3 regions of the Colwellia sp. KU-HH00111 genome follow, and region 3 is predicted to be linked to each of the others. Evidence: predicted binding sites of a transcription regulator. Region 3 holds the regulator's gene; each other region holds the start of a gene.
The links. The regulator MetJ, encoded in region 3, represses methionine synthesis genes. The targets are predictions, from matches to a motif close to TAGACGTCTAGACGTCTA.

Region 1 (5,744 bases), on a different contig from region 3:
ATATTGACGGTTACTGTCTGATATTTTCTTCTATGGCATCCATTAACTTACCACTGATATTAATTGGGTAAGCGGCTTCGATTTCACGTATGCAAGTAGGGCTCGTTACGTTAATCTCTGTTACTTTATCGCCAATAATATCCAAACCAACAAAGTATAAGCCACGTTTCTTTAACTCAGGGGCAATGGTATCAGCAATTAGCTTGTCACTTGGACTCAATGGCCGTGCTTCACCTCGACCTCCTGCCGCTAAGTTACCGCGTGTTTCTCCAGTTGCCGGAATGCGAGCTAAACAATAGGGCATGGGTTCGCCGTTGACAATGAGAATTCGTTTATCACCATCAACTATTTCCGGCATGTAAGCTTGTACCATGGCATATTGTTGGCCAAGGTTAGTTAGTGTTTCTATAATAACGCCAACATTGGCATCATGTTCCTTGATGCGAAATATAGAAGAGCCTCCCATGCCATCGAGCGGCTTAATAATAATATCTTTTAGTTCTTGATGAAAAGCACGAATTTGCGCATCGTTTCTGGTGACTAAAGTACGTGGCGTGAGATCGGCAAACCAAGCAGTAAATAACTTTTCATTACAATCACGGAGACTTTGTGGTTTGTTAACGATCAGCGTTCCTTCAACTTCAGCCCGTTCAAGTATATAAGTAGCATAAATATACTCGGTATCAAACGGAGGATCTTTTCGCATTAAAATGGCATCGAGTTCATGCAACGCAATATCTTGTTGATCTGATAGTTCATACCAATGTTTAGTATCATCAAATACCGATAACTTTTGGGTACTAGCACGTGCTTGACCTCGATCAAGATACAAATCTTTCATTTCCATGTAATAGATTTCATAGCCTCGCTTTTGGGCTTCAAACATCATTGCCATAGAGGAATCTTTAGTTACTTTAACCTGCGATATTGGATCCATCACAATGCCGAGTTTGATTTTTTTAGATGGTGCTGCAGTCATTTTTGTTCCTATCGTTAAATTTTTATCTTCATATTATCTGGCTCGGTAGTTGAATTAAGGCTGTTTCAAATACTAAAAAAACACCGAGATGATTCTTACCACAGGGCTTTGTTTAAAAGCAGATTTAATAACATTGCAATAACGTTATGCTAAGTCGCCAAAGCGACACTGTAATGCCGTGATTGCCGTCAGTGCGGCAGTTTCAGTTCTAAGCACTCTTGGACCCAATAATACCTCTTGAAAATTAGCCTGATTGGCTTGCGCTATTTCTGTCTGACTTAACCCGCCTTCAGGGCCGATGAGCAATCTAACCCGCTGTTGAGCGATTTCTGCAGCCATTGGGAATGTCATAATAGAATGCATAGCTTTTGGGTGTAAGTTTACTTTTAATGCCTCAGTCTCTTGTGCTAACCAGTCTTGAAGCAGCAGAGGCTCTGTTACTTCAGGTACGATACAACGGCCACTTTGTTCACAAGCACTAATGACAATTTTTTGCCATTGTTCACGTTTTTTGACCAAACGATCTCCAGACAATTTTACACCGCAACGTTCGGTAAATAAGGGGGTAATTTTGTTTACCCCAAGTTCAACTGATTTTTGCAAGGTATAGTCCATGCGATCTCCGCGTGAAATTCCTTGCCCCAAATGAATATTTAGCGGTGATTCATTTGCTACCTGTGTTTTATTTATTATCTCAACACTGGCTTGTTTCTTTTTAACATCAACTAACCTAGCAGTGTATTGGTAAGGGCTATTACCATTGAACAGAGTAACAATATCGCCTTCAACTAAACGTAACACCCTAATGATATGACCAAAAGCATCATCAGATAATTTCATGGTTTCATTTATAATCAAGTCACTATTTTGGTAAATCCGTGTTTTAGACATGTTTTTATTTATAAGCTAAGTGTTTGTTGTCAATACTTAGAAGATAAGGGTAGAAGTGGCAAAAAACAATGTTAGCAGAAAACTAATTGGTTGTGATTAGGATAAAAAAACCAGCAACCTAATAGATAAGTGCTGGTTATATACGAATTGTCTTAACGTTTGCACCTATAAGGTGCTATTAAAGCGTAGGGTTTAGATGCCAGCAGCTTTACGTAATTCGTCAGCTTTGTCTGTTTTTTCCCAACTAAATGCGGTGAAAGTATCGTCACCTACCGTCATTTCAAAAGGGTCACGACCAAAGTGACCATAAGCTGCCGTTTGTTGGTACATCGGGTGGAGTAAATCTAACATTTTGGTTATGCCAAATGGGCGTAAATCAAAATGCTCACGCACCAGCTCGACTAATCGAGCTTCGCTTACCTTACCCGTGCCAAACGTATCAATAGAGATTGAAGTTGGTTCAGCTACACCTATTGCGTATGAAACTTGAATTTCACAACGATCAGCAATACCAGCAGCGACAATGTTTTTAGCAACATAACGACCGGCATAAGCAGCACTACGATCAACTTTCGATGGATCTTTGCCCGAGAATGCGCCACCGCCATGCCTAGCCATACCACCATAGGTATCAACAATGATTTTTCTGCCGGTTAATCCACAATCACCTACAGGACCACCAATGACAAAACGACCGGTAGGATTTATAAAGTATTTAGTTTCTTTTGTTAAAAGCGCTTCTGGTAACACATGCTTAATAATGTTTTCCATTACCGCATTAACAAGATCATCTTGCTTTATATCAGGGTTATGTTGAGTTGAAAGTACCACTGTATCTATGGCTACGGGTTTATCATTTTCATAAACAAAGGTAACTTGTGATTTGGCGTCAGGTCGTAACCACGGAAGTACACCTGATTTTCGTGCTTCAGCTTGGCGCTCAACTAAGCGGTGGGCGTAATATAGTGGTGCAGGCATTAAGGTTTCGGTTTCATTAGTCGCATAACCAAACATTAATCCTTGATCGCCAGCCCCTTGATCTTCTGGTTTAGAACGGTCAACACCTTGAGCAATTTCGGGTGATTGCTGGCCAATTAAATTCATAATGCCACAAGTTTCACCATCAAAACCGACATCAGAAGAAGTGTATCCAATATCACTAATAACATTACGTGTAATGGTTTCTAAATCAACCCAAGCGTCAGTACTTACTTCACCAGAAATAATGGCTACACCCGTTTTGACCATGGTTTCACATGCCACACGGGCAAATTTGTCTTTTGCAATAATCGCATCTAAAACCGCATCAGAAATTTGATCGGCAATTTTATCTGGGTGACCTTCAGAAACAGACTCAGAAGTAAAAAAATGTTTAGACATAAATCCTCAGCAATTTGAATTTTAACGTTAAATATCTGCTTTTATAACAATGATTTATTTAAAAAATCAGCGGTAAAATATCAAAAATTGACATTAGTACAATAGCAATAAGCAGATTCTACTCTGATATGTAATACTTTTCTAGCATTTTTACGCCTAGACGTCTAAATGGCTTGAGTATCTACAACCCAGAGTCATAATAGTAAAATCAAACGTGGTGGCAGGTAAAAATCGAATCTTACGACTCCACTACTTATGTTTAGGGAAAATCTGATTTCTACCCGCATCTTTTGCTTGGTATAAGTATTTATCCGCACTATTGATTACATTATCAATATTTTTACTCCTATCCAGTTGCTCTATGCCCATACTGACGGTGATGCTGACTTCTTCTCCTTCAATAGGTACAGCAAACTCATGAATGTTTTCTTGAATTTTTTCAGCTATAATATTGGCATTTTCAGCTGTTGTTTGAGGTAAAATAAATAAAAACTCTTCACCGCCCCATCGGGCGACGCAATCTTGCTCTCTAATGCTGTGTTTAAATAGCTTAGCGAGCTCAACTAACACTGTATCACCAGCATTATGCCCGTAATGATCATTGATCTTTTTGAAAAAATCTATGTCACATAAAATTACCGATAAGGGCTCTTTGTTTCGTTTCATTCTTACTTGTTCTCGCTTTAAAATATTCAGAGCGTCACGGCGGTTTGATAGTTGGGTTAACGGGTCAAGGTTGGCAAGTTGTCGGTATTTTTTACTTAACTCGACAGTGTGTAAATACGACTTCTCACGGGAGTACTCATATAAGGCCGATAAGAAAGTGACAGTTAAAAAAGAATATATTAATCGTAATTTAAATTCTATGCTATACACCGCATGATCCATTATCTCTATTGGAAAAAACATGATTAGGGAGATAATAATAAGAAACCCTGCGATATCAATCAGACCACGCTTCAATCCATGTATAAACACAGACACAGGTGCAACCATAAAAATCCATAAGGGGCCAGTATTTTCAACGCCTCCTGAATAAACAAGATAAAACATTAACAGGTATAGAGAATACAGAATAATTGCAGCGCTTAAAGCAGAATTATTTAACCGAGTAAAAGCAAAATAACCAAGAAAATAGACAAAACTCGCCACGAATAGAATAGAAGCTAACATTGTATGTTCATTGAACAACTCAATAATTCCCATTACCAACGTAATAAACATACCCACCAATGAAAAAAGGTGGATTACGTTAGGTTGAACAAACTCTGTATCATCTTGGTTTTTGAGTGCAAATTGTTTTTTCAAAATTATAACCTTGTTGCTGAGATGTTACTTAGTACAAAACAATCGGAACAATCAAACTAATATAAAGTTGAGTTGTTTGGGTAATACTTTAAGTATAGCCTCTAAGTGTAAACCCTTAGCATATATAAGTGCAATTACGTATTTATAACCTAGTTTTTAGTGGGTAGAGTGAAGCTAGCGATGAGCCAAGTTAGTTTCTATTACAAGTATAGAGTGTTAGGTAACCTAACTAAGTGCCATCTTCTTTCTCCAATAATAATTAATAAACCGGAGAGTATCTGTGTCACTATCAATAAAGCAAAAATTCATTTTAGTCGTTATTGTTGCAACAATTGGATTCGTATTTCAGGGTGTTATAGCATTTAGCGCGTTAAATCAATTAAATGAAACTTCGGCCAAAGTTGCCAAAACACAAAGTGTTGCGCGCATAATTGGCGACTCACAAATAGGGGCTTTTTCACTTTCTTTAAGGCGAACAAAACTGGCTTACCAGCAAATCGATTCATTTGAACAAGCTTTGCAAGAATTCGCTGAAACTCAACAACAAGCCTTAAAACGTATTGAAAATTCATCAGACTCAGAACAATTGAAGCAATATGTTAACCAGCTAGCCTATTTGCTCAACCAATATAATGAAGAAATGATTGTCTGGATTAATATAAAGCGCAAGCTTGGTGTTGATGAAAATTCGGGTTTATTAGCACAATTAAATAAAAGTGCGCAATTAGCGGTAGCGCAAGTGTCTGGTTTTGCCCAAATGGAACAACAAATGCGACGGGTAATGTACATTGAAAAAGAGCACTTTACGAATAACTCACTTACTGATCAGGCAGGATTCAAAGCTGCAATTGAAGTACTTAACGCGTTAGTAACGGAGTTAGATTTTTCTGAAATGTTACCAGCGATAGATAATTATAAAGCAAACTTTAATCATGCTTTTGAACAGCATCTCTTGATGCAAAAACAAGAAATCATGTTGATGAAACTGTTGCCTGCGCTCGAACATGAGGCACAAGTAGCGAGTGAATTTATAGTAGAGCAAATTTTGCCAGAATCGATCGCCACCTCAAATATGGCTACATTTAATGCACGTTTGATCCAACTTATTTCCGCCGTTGTCACTGCTTCAGTGATAATCATACTATTAATATGGACAGGCCGAAGCATCAATAGAGGGCTAATAGAA
Region 2 (5,744 bases), on a different contig from region 3:
TCAGTATTTAGATAACTGACATACTATGACAAAAAGGTTATTCATGAAATTAGCTACACTTAAAAATAACACCCGTGACGGGCAACTAGTTGTTGTCAGCCGTAGTCTTGATAAAGCGGTAGTGGTGGCTGATATTGCCAATACTTTGCAGCAAGCATTAGATAACTGGCACGAAATATCCCCAAAATTAGAACAAATCTATCAGGCGTTAAATCAAGGGGATATTGCTAATTCTATTGATTTTGACCAAGCACAATGTGAGTCACCATTACCAAGAGCTTATCAATGGGCTGACGGTAGTGCTTACGTTAACCATGTAGAATTAGTGCGCAAGGCTCGTAATGCTGAAATGCCTGAAACCTTTTGGACAGATCCATTAATGTATCAAGGTGGCTCAGACGCATTTATCGGGCCGCGTGATGATATATCGGTTGCTAGTGAAAGCTATGGTATTGATTTTGAATCTGAGGTTGCGGTGATCACCGATGATGTACCTATGGGCGCATCAACCTCACAAACGGCACAACATATTAAACTGTTAATGCTTGTTAATGATGTTTCCCTACGTAACTTAATACCAGGGGAATTAGCCAAAGGTTTTGGCTTTTTTAGTTCTAAACCATCGAGTGCATTTTCTCCTGTAGCTATTACTCCTGATGAATTGGGTGTTGCTTGGGATGGCGCCAAATTACATTTACCTTTAACAACACACTTAAATGATGAACTATTTGGTCAGCCAAGCTGTGGCGTTGATATGACTTTCGATTTTCCAACTATTGTTGCCCATGCTGCAAAAACTCGTCCGTTATCGGCTGGCTGTATTGTTGGCTCTGGCACCATATCAAATTATGATCGTTCTGCAGGCTCAAGCTGTTTAGCAGAAAAGCGCATGCTTGAAACAATTGCCGATGGCAAGCCGAGTACTGAGTTTATGAAATTTGGTGACCAGGTGCGTATTGAAATGTTCGATAGCAACGGAGATAGCATCTTTGGTGCGATCGACCAGAGGGTAGTTGAATATAAATCTTAATAAATTAAGGCAAAAAACATGAAACTATACGGCTACTGGCGCTCAACTGCGGCTTATCGGGTACGCATTGCCTTGCATTTAAAAGGGATTGATTTTGAATCTATTTCAGTTCATTTAGTCAAAAATGGTGGTGAGCAGCACAAGGATAGTTATGTTGCCATTAACCCCAATAGGCTTGTTCCTACTTTGGTTGATGGTGATTTTTCAATTCATCAGTCTTTGGCAATTATTGATTATATTGAAGCAATAGGCACAGGTTTATCTTTATATCCTGATAGCATTCAAACTAAAGCAAAGGTTCAAGCCCTTGCATTAGATATTGCCTGCGAGATTCACCCGCTAAATAATTTACGGGTGCAGCAATATTTAGCTAATGCGCTTGGACTTGAAAATAAAGCAAAGTCTGTATGGGTTGATCATTGGATGACCATTGGCTTTAACGCAGTAGAAAAGCAGCTTGTGAAAACTGCCGGTTGTTATTGTTTTGAAGATCAAATAACGGTTGCTGATATTTGTTTAGTGGCTCAAGTCTATAATGCCCATCGATTTAATGTTGATATGAGCGCTTATCCATACATTAATCGCGTGGTAGACAACTGTAATAAGCTCGAAGCATTCCAACTTGCACTTCCTGAAAATCAAAAAGATGCACAGTTATAGTTTTGGTATATGGTTTATACAAAAAAGAGATCGAAATGATCTCTTTTTTATATAAAAGTTTCTATTCCAGCCTGAAAAAGCACTGAGATAGGCTTTAAAATAGTGATATGACTAGTGCAATACTCTTGCTCTAATTGTACCCTCAATGCCTTTAAGCGCAGATAGCGCTTTGGCACTATTGGTTGATTCAATGTCAATCACCACATAACCAATTTCACTGTCAGTTTGTAAGTATTGCGCTGCAATATTGATACTGTGCTCGGCAAAGGCTTGGTTAATTTTGGTTAACACACCAGGTTGGTTATGGTGAATATGCAATAAACGACTCGTGTTGACATGCTCAGGTAATGATACCTCTGGGAAGTTAACCGCAGACAAGCTTGAACCATTATCAGAATATTTTGCTAACTTACTCGCAACTTCTAACCCTATGTTCTCTTGTGCTTCTTTGGTACTACCACCAATATGAGGCGTTAAAATAACATTATCAAAACCACGTAATGGCGATACAAATTCTTCATTGTTGCCTTTAGGCTCTACCGGGAACACGTCAATAGCAGCACCCGCCACTTTTTTCTCAGAAAGAGCTTCGGCAAGCGCGTCAATGTCAACCACAGTACCGCGTGAAGCATTAATCAGAATTGCGCCTGTTTTCATTGCAGCGAATTCAGCAGCGCCAAACATGTCTTGTGTTTGTGGTGTTTCAGGTACGTGCAAGCTAACGACGTCAGCTTCTCCTAATAAGGCACTTAATGACGGTGCTTGGCTAGCGTTACCTAAAGGCAACTTTGTTTCAATATCATAAAAACGAACACGCATACCCAGTGTTTCAGCTAAAATACCGAGTTGGGTACCAATATGTCCGTAACCAATAATACCTAAGGTTTTTCCTCGTGCTTCAAATGAACCTACCGCCGATTTAAGCCACTCACCACGATGAGCTTTAGCGCTTTTTTCTGGAATACCACGTAGTAGTAATAAGGTTTCACCTAACACTAACTCGGCAACCGAACGAGTATTTGAGAAAGGTGCATTAAATACTGGAATACCGTATTTCTGTGCCGCTTTAATATCTACTTGGTTGGTGCCAATACAAAAACAACCAATAGCAACTAACTTCTTAGCCTGACTAAGTACTTCATCAGTTAATTGAGTTCGAGAGCGAATACCAATAAAGTGTACATCAGCAATTTTGGCGATTAACTCTTCATTCGACAGTGATGTTTTAAGGTATTCAATGTTGGAATAGCCTTTATTTCTTAGCTCTTCAAGTGCACTTTGGTGTACACCCTCAAGTAATAGAATTTTGATCTTGCTTTTTGCTAATGAATTTTTGGTGTCAGTCATAGGTATGGCTTCGCTTATTAAAGTTGATGTTTACATTGTCAGCTAAATAAAAGTCAGCTAAATAAAAAACGTTTAGATGGCTAGATATCTATAATTTAATTAAGATAGCATATAGTGCATAAACTCTAAAGAATTTATTTAGCTTAAGCTGCTGAAAAAAGCATAAAGAGATTTATAAGTAACACTAGCTGATAACTTCAACCCCTGATTTGCTTGCTAATACTAGTATATCTGCGCCTCTGTTCGCAAATAACCCGTTGGTAACCACGCCAACAATTGCGTTGATATCGTTCTCAAGCTTTTTAGGATCAATAATCGATAAGTTATGAACATCAAGTATCACGTTGCCATTATCAGTAACAACCCCTAAACGGTATTCAGGATCGCCCCCTAATTTAACCAGTTCTCTGGCAACATAACTTCTAGCCATCGGAATGACCTCGACGGGTAATGGAAAACGCCCTAAAACGTCAACCTGCTTAGAGTCATCAGCAATGCAAATAAACTTTTTTGCTACTGCGGCAACAATTTTTTCACGAGTGAGTGCCGCGCCGCCACCTTTAATCATACTCATGTGTTTGGTTATTTCATCTGCTCCGTCAACGTAAACATCTAACACATCGATACTGTTTAAGTCGAACACTTCTATGCCGTGAGATTTTAGACGTTTAGTTGATTCTTCTGAACTTGAAACAGCGCCTGTGATGTTATGTTTAATTGTGGCTAATGCGTCAATAAAATAATTGACAGTAGAGCCTGTGCCAACCCCGACTATAGTGTCATTTTCAATAAAATCTAGTGCTTTAATTGCCGCTGCTTTTTTCATCTCGTCTTGAGTCATAGAGGTGCCTTATAAGGAAGTATTTTGGTTTGTTTGAAACAGTTGAAACTTGATATATTTTAATGGTGCAGATTATAGCAGTCGCATTAAAAAAAGCCATGATGCCAAGTTGTTTATGTTGTTAAAAGGTAGCGCTGTTTTCTACCTTAAAATTGGTAGCGCCTGGTTGGTGTGATAATTTCAGGTAACGGGATATCCCAACACTCTGTGGGTATGTTGTCTACTTGTTGGCAATCATGAGCAAGTCCTATTGGGTATAGGTTTAACTGCTGCCAATGACTTAAGGTGCGATCATAAAAGCCGCCTCCCATGCCGAGTCTTGCACCTGATTGATCGAATGCCACTAAAGGTGTGCAAAGCACATCCAGTTGGTTTAACGGGCAAACCTTATTTACCGATAATACTGGCTCATTAATCCCGTAGTGATTTTTAACCATGACGGTGTGACGTTCAAATAAAAGAAATAATAGGTGGCCAGCACAAAAAGGGTGTAGAACCGGCACATAAACTTGCTTTTGTTGTTGCCAGCACCACTTAATGAACGGCATGGCATCAAGTTCACCATCGTTTGCCAAATAAATGGCAACTTTTTTAGCGGCAATGACTTTTTCATGCGTGGATAATTTTTCAAGTAGCCCTAAACTGGCACTGTGTTGTGCTTGGTGAGTTAATGCTTGACGCTTAATTCTAGTGATCTTTCTTAACTCAGCTCTGGAAATCATATTATTTAACCTATCATTTAATCTGCCAATGTATTTTGCCAAGCGCAAAAATAACACTTTTTCAATTGTAGAGGGTAATTCATTGCCCGCTTTTAGTCGGAATAAATTCCGCCCTACATGGTGTGCCCTTTGTAGGGGGTAATTCATTGCCCGCTTTACTGTCGGAATAAATTCCGCCCTACATGGGTTTGTTCTTTGTAGGGGGTAATTCATTGCCCGCTTTACTGTCGGAATAAATTCCGCCCTACATGGGTTTGTTCTTTGTAGAGGGTAATTCATTGCCCGCTTTTAGTCGGAATAAATTCCGCCCTACATGGTGTGCCCTTTGTAGGGGGTAATTCATTGCCCGCTTTTTTTGTCGGAATACGCTACACGGATGTAGCTTATTAGAGAATGCAGGACGCATATTCTCCTGAATTCCGCCCTACATGGTGTGAGCTTTATCGGGGTTAATTCATTGCCCGCTTTACTGTCGGAACAAATTCCGCCCTACATGATGTGCGCTTTGTCGGGGTTAATTCATTGCCCGCTTTTTTGTCGGACTAAAGTCCGCCCTACATGGCGTGCGCTTAGTAGGGGGTAATTCATTGCCCGCTTTACTGTCGGACTAAATTCCGCCCTACATGTTGTGCGCTTTATCGGGGTTAATTCATTGCCCGCTTTTTTGTCGGACTAAAGTCCGCCCTACATGTTGTGCGCTTTATCGGGGTTAATTCATTGCCCCTAATACTAGCCTTTGTCAACAGGAAACATTATCTGCCTAAGCTAAAACAAAAAAGCTGGAAGTGTTACCTACCAGCTTTTTTGTTTATTAACCTTATGAAAACGCAATAATTAATTAACTATGCGTTTCAGAAACCCCTTCATGGGTACCAGTAACGGCGATTTCTTCTTCAAGCTTTTCTTCCATATCAGCAATATGATCACCTTCTGCGCCATGCATCCACTCTACCAATTTACCGGCAGATAGGAAGATAATTATCCCGGTGATTAATGCTGCTGAGCCAACGCCCATAAAGATATTGGCTGCATTATCTACCATTTCTTGACCTTCACCAACAAATGAACCAATAAAGCCAGCTAGCTTATTAGACAATGCGGTAAACAGGAACCAGATACCCATCAGCACAGACGTAAATTTCAG
Region 3 (5,744 bases):
CCAAGTACAAGCATTGGCAAAGGTTACTTCGGCGTCAGGCTTTTGATAATTATAACTATTAACTAACTCACGGTGCATTTTAGGCATGGTATTGAGCAGCTTGGTTATTTTGTTCTGTTGGTTCTCAGATAGGTGTTCAAAGGTGAGTTGGCAAATAATTTGATGACCCAATTTACCTAAGGCATAGCTAGGCTTGCTTAACATCAGGGCGAAAAACAGTAGCGTAAAGATTAGATATTTCATTTTAAGCCCTCACTACTCAACAAAAATTTGCATTTCTTCGCCAATTTGTTTGCGCATATCCATTAATTTTACCGCGCTGGCGTGTTGCTGTTTATCAATATCGGTTTGTGGCACCCACTGCGGTACTCGTTCAGATTGACCGTTTTGATCGACAGCAACCATGATCACAATACAGTGCGTTGTTAATCTGCGATTCAATGATTTAGGGTCACAGGCATTGACCTCTAAAGCGATATGCATTGATGATTTTCCTGTGTAGATCACCTTTGCTTCTACTTCAACTAAGCTGCCAACATGAATGGGTGCAACAAAACGTATACCTCCAGCATAAGCGGTTACACAATAACGCCCGCTCCAGCCTGCAGCGCACGCATAAGCGGCTAAATCAATCCATTTCATTACTGCACCACCATGAACTTTACCGCCAAAATTAACGTCTTGTGGTTCAGCTAAAAATCTCAGGGTTACATCCCGCTGTGGGTTATTCATCATTTATTCTCTAGGTTTATTGTTAAATGAAATTTATCTGGTTAATACATGATTAGCAAATACTTTTACTTTATTGTATATACTCACCTTGCAGTGGTATATGCTATTCCTTGGTTCTACTTGAGGCGATAGACTTCAAACAGGGCTACAATTAGCATTGAAGTCAGCAAGTGGTCTGGTTTTAGTTTATTGGTGTTTACCCCGTCGGGCTTTTTTATTTGGTGGAAGAAATAATATGAACGAACACGGCTCTTTTACCCTAGAAGTTATTCATCAAACTTTGGTTGTTAAATGTTTTGATGCTTGGAATACAGAAACTGTGACTAGACTGTGTAAAGAGTATAAAGAGCATGCACAACAAATTAGTGACAAACCTTGGGGATGTTTGGTTGACATGTCTTGCTGGGAATTATCTACCCCAGATATGTGGGAAAAAATAGATGAATTAAATGAATGGGGTAATCAAAACAACCAAAAATTTGAAGTGGTGATTTGCAGTTTATCTATCCAAAGAAGTTTAATGGAATCAAGCCATGAAGTGCTTACCAATGTTGAAACACAGTTCTGTGAAGATATAGCGCAAGCATATGAGTGGTTAGCCAGTGTTGGTGTTTACAAAAAATAATCCCCAAAACCTTATTTTTATTAAGTTCTTCTCATCTTTTAAACTCGTTAATCCTAGAATCAAGCACAAATAACTACTTGCCATTAATGAATAATAAATCAATAGCAATAAAAAAGCCTTTCTCAAAGAGAAAGGCTTGAAATGCTCGCTTTATGGTCTTGTTAATCAAGATTCTTATTATTGGAATTTAGAAGTATTTTTATTATTAATCGGTGCTTCTTTGCTTGTGCTGGTATTTTATAACAAAGCATTTTCGCTGCTGCAACAACTTTAATAGAGCATAAACTCGACGATTTCTTTCGTATAAAGCCTAATACGCGCAGGGCTGTTAGCTAAGTTACTGATTGTTAGTAAAATCATCTTTTCAGATGAAATGTAACAAAGTTGAAATATTTTTTTAGATTGTGGTAACAATTACCACTTGGGCATCTATCCGAGCTATGATCTTTTACCTTGCTCTAGATGAGTTAGAGCAAAAGGAATTGATTTGGCGCATAGATTCAAAATACAGCAAATGCTAGAATGTCCGCCATAATTTGTTCGTTGTCGCAATTAATGGTTAATTTCAATGCGGGCAAACAGTTAATAGCTATATTTAGAGGGTTTATTGGTGACAGAATTAAAAAATGATAATTATTTACGTGCGCTGTTAAAGCAACCAGTAGATTACACGCCCGTTTGGATGATGAGACAAGCAGGACGTTATTTGCCTGAGTACCGTGAACTAAGAGCAACCGCAGGAGACTTTATGTCGCTGTGTCGTAATGCTGAATTTGCTTGCGAAGTGACCATTCAGCCATTACGTCGTTTTAAATTAGATGCGGCTATTTTATTTAGCGATATACTCACCATTCCTGACGCCATGGGCTTAGGTTTGTATTTTGAAACAGGTGAAGGCCCTAAGTTTACCAACCCGATCACTTGTAAAGCCGATATTGAAAAAATCGCTATTCCTGATCCAGAAGATGAACTGGGTTATGTGATGAATGCTGTACGTACCATTCGTAAAGAACTTAACGGCTCAGTACCGTTAATTGGGTTTTCTGGTAGTCCATGGACCTTAGCCACCTATATGATTGAAGGGGGCAGCTCTAAAGCCTTTACTAAAATCAAAAAAATGATGTTTTCTGACCCACAGAGTTTGCACTTGTTATTAGATAAGTTAGCCGACTCTGTTATCACTTACTTAAATGGACAAATTGCTGCTGGTGCCCAGTCGGTGATGGTATTTGATACTTGGGGCGGGGTATTATCGCCACGCGATTATAAAGATTTTTCGTTGCAATATATGGCAAAAATTGTTGATGGCTTAACGCGTCATGCTGATGGTCGTCAAGTGCCGGTGACCTTATTTACTAAAAATGGTGGCATGTGGCTAGAAGATATTGCCGCTACTGGTTGTGATGCAGTAGGCCTTGACTGGACCATTGATATTGAAAATGCCAAAGCACGTGTTGGTGATAAAGTAGCGTTACAAGGAAATATGGATCCCTCAATGTTGTATGCACCTTTACCTCGCATAGAACAAGAAGTAGCAAAAATATTAGCTGGATTTGGTGAGGGCGGTACTGGCCATGTATTTAACTTAGGACATGGTATTCACCCTGATGTGAATCCTGAACATGCGGGTCACTTTATTGAATCAGTGCATCGTTTAAGTAAACCATACCACTTGTAAATTAAAGCTATACCCAAAAATCAGAAAAGCCGTTAACACGCCAATGTTAACGGCTTTTTTTATGTGTTGTGGTTAACTTTAGTCCTCATCTACTTCATAAGCACTAAAGTCTGTAACGCCTTTTTCTTCAAGAATGCGACGAACACTTGCTGGTAATTTTTCATCATTATCTTTGGCCAGATCTTCATCGTCAGGTAAAGGTTGGCCAGTAAAAGCATGTAAAAACGCTTCGCACAATAATTCACTGTTAGTTGCATGACGTAGGTTATTGACTTGGCGTCTAGTACGTTCATCGGTTAACACTTTTAATACACGCAAAGGAATTGATACCGTAATTTTTTTTACTTGCTCGCTTTTTTTACCGTGTTCGGCATAGGGATTAATATATTCGTCATTCCACTGAGCCATGCAAATTCCTCTGTTTTAATATCTGTTTTAAGTAATTGTTTTGGTAAATAATGCGTACAAGGTGATGCACTATTTTAAATTGTTATAAGATAGATTTTACTGGATGCAGCAATTCAGTCAAGTAGAAGTTTAGATGTCTAAAATATCTTGACCTAAATAAGCAAACCGTTTAGAGTTATAGACGTCCAAACATCCAAATAGTTTAACCACTTTATTACTACTGTAATGAAGCTCAATGGGGAAAGATCATGTCAAATGCTAATATCACTAATACCACTACTTTAGCGGTGAGAGCGGGTATTAATTCCGATCTGCATCATGGGGCTGTGGTTGCACCTATTCATTTATCTAGCACTTATTCGTTAAAGGGGTTTAATGACAAACGCGAGTTTGATTACTCTCGCACGGGTAACCCAACCCGAGCAACGTTTGGACAAGCGATTGCTGATTTAGAGCAAGGGAGTGTTGGTATTGTAACAAATACTGGCATGTCAGCGGTGCTTTTACTTTGTCAACTTTTATCAAGTGACGACTTAGTGGTGATTCCTCATGACTGTTATGGTGGTAGTTTTCGTTTGTTTACCCATTTAGCCAAACGAGGGCAATTTAAACTGATTGTTGTTGATCAAAACGACCAAGCAGCACTGGCGCAAGCATTAGCGCAAAAGCCTAAGTTAGTGTTACTTGAAAGCCCAAGTAATCCACTGTTACGCTTAGTTGATATAGAAGAGGTCAGCAAAGCATGTCATCAAGTAGGTGCCTTAGTCGCTGTAGATAACACCTTTTTGTCTCCTTTGCTGCAACAACCATTAAGGTTAGGGGCTGATATTGTTATTCATTCCACCACAAAATATATCAACGGTCATAGCGATATGGTCGGAGGTGTTTTGGTCACCAAAACGCAGTCATTAGGTGAAGAGCTAGCTTGGTGGGCAAATTGCATCGGCATTACTGGCGGTGCGTTTGACAGTTTTTTGGCATTACGTGGTTTAAAAACATTACCCGTACGGATAAAGCAACATCAAGAAAACACTGAACAAGTTGCTGCCTTTCTAAAAGGTCATCCTGCAATTGATGCAGTTTACTATCCAGGCTTTAGCGATCATATTGGCCATGAGATAGCTAAAAAACAACAAGCTGGATTTGGCGCAATGTTAAGTTTTGAAGTTAAGGGTGGCGTTGAAGCAGTGAAAAAATTATTTGCTAATATTTCCTTGTTTACCTTAGCCCAATCATTAGGTGGGGTAGAAAGCTTGATTAGTCATCCGCCCACCATGACTCACGGAGGCATGGAGGAATCAGCACGCGTCAACGCGGGAATTAGTAATGCACTGGTCAGAATTTCAGTGGGCATTGAAGATGTTGAGGATATTATAGCTGACTTAACGCATGGCTTAGCGCAGAGCCAAAAAAGTTAGCGGCTAGGAGATTAAGTAAAAATGCAATTGAGTATCAAATGACAGAATTAAATACAGCCCTTAATAGAGAGTATACACACCCACGGGTGAGTAATACTATGCCTGAAAACAAATTAGCCAAGCATGCTAATAACGTACATAAGTTTGGCGGTAGCTCATTAGCCAATGCACAATGTATAGCGCGTGTGCTTGATATTATTCGTCAAAATTGTCAGTTAAACGACATTATTGTTGTGTCTGCTAATGGTAAAACAACCGATTGTTTGTTTGCACTACTTGCCCTAGCCCAAAATACTGAAACGGTTGATTTAGCTGATGCGCTAACACCATGGCTGTCAGAATTAGTAGAGCAACAGCAAACCCTTATAAGCACCTTACTCACCGAGCAAAATGCCAAACAGCTAAAACAATTATTAGCCACAGATATTGAGCAGCTTAAACAGTGGCTAAGTTCGGATTTAGTGAGACATAGAAATGATATTTTAGCGTTTGGTGAGCTGTGGTCTGCACGGTTATTGTCAGCTGCGTTGAATGAAAAAATATGTCCGAGTAATTCAATTGATGCGCGTGATTTTTTAGTTATTGATAACGAACAAGCCTGTGAGGTAGATCATGCTTTAAGTCGGGCCCAGCTTAAAAACCACCTGCAATATGGGAAGTTAGCTGTAATTACCGGCTATATTTGTAAAGATACCCGAGAAAAAACCTGTACATTAGGTCGCAATGGTAGTGACTATTCGGCAACTATTATCGCATCATTAGTTGGAGCCTTAAATGTAACCTTATGGACAGACGTTGACGGCATTTATAGTGCTGATCCGCGTGTTGTGCCAAATGCAAGAAAACTTCATCGTTTACCTAACGGTGTTGCTAAAGAGCTTGG

Region 1: the regulator MetJ is predicted to act here: its motif matches at 3,400-3,417, upstream of metK (methionine adenosyltransferase).
Region 2: the regulator MetJ is predicted to act here: its motif matches at 3,103-3,120, upstream of serA (phosphoglycerate dehydrogenase).

The regions. Positions count from the first base shown of each region.
Region 1 covers NZ_BAABWO010000004.1:338,337-344,080, forward strand. Annotated here, with positions in the region: gene gshB (glutathione synthase) at 11-979, opposite strand; gene rsmE (16S rRNA (uracil(1498)-N(3))-methyltransferase) at 1,124-1,870, opposite strand; gene metK (methionine adenosyltransferase) at 2,063-3,250, opposite strand; gene ABXG98_RS10210 (GGDEF domain-containing protein) at 3,500-4,558, opposite strand; gene ABXG98_RS10215 (methyl-accepting chemotaxis protein) at 4,839-5,744, shown strand, end outside.
Region 2 covers NZ_BAABWO010000001.1:665,306-671,049, forward strand. Annotated here, with positions in the region: gene ABXG98_RS02935 (fumarylacetoacetate hydrolase family protein) at 44-1,030, shown strand; gene maiA (maleylacetoacetate isomerase) at 1,049-1,690, shown strand; gene serA (phosphoglycerate dehydrogenase) at 1,802-3,037, opposite strand; gene rpiA (ribose-5-phosphate isomerase RpiA) at 3,222-3,878, opposite strand; gene ABXG98_RS02955 (5-formyltetrahydrofolate cyclo-ligase) at 4,025-4,747, opposite strand; gene ABXG98_RS02960 (peptide MFS transporter) at 5,439-5,744, opposite strand, start outside.
Region 3 covers NZ_BAABWO010000005.1:284,271-290,014, reverse strand. Annotated here, with positions in the region: gene ABXG98_RS11550 (S1/P1 nuclease) at 1-243, opposite strand, end outside; gene ABXG98_RS11545 (acyl-CoA thioesterase) at 256-732, opposite strand; gene ABXG98_RS11540 (hypothetical protein) at 968-1,357, shown strand; gene hemE (uroporphyrinogen decarboxylase) at 1,968-3,035, shown strand; gene metJ (met regulon transcriptional regulator MetJ) at 3,114-3,443, opposite strand; gene metB (cystathionine gamma-synthase) at 3,692-4,861, shown strand; gene metL (bifunctional aspartate kinase/homoserine dehydrogenase II) at 4,900-5,744, shown strand, end outside.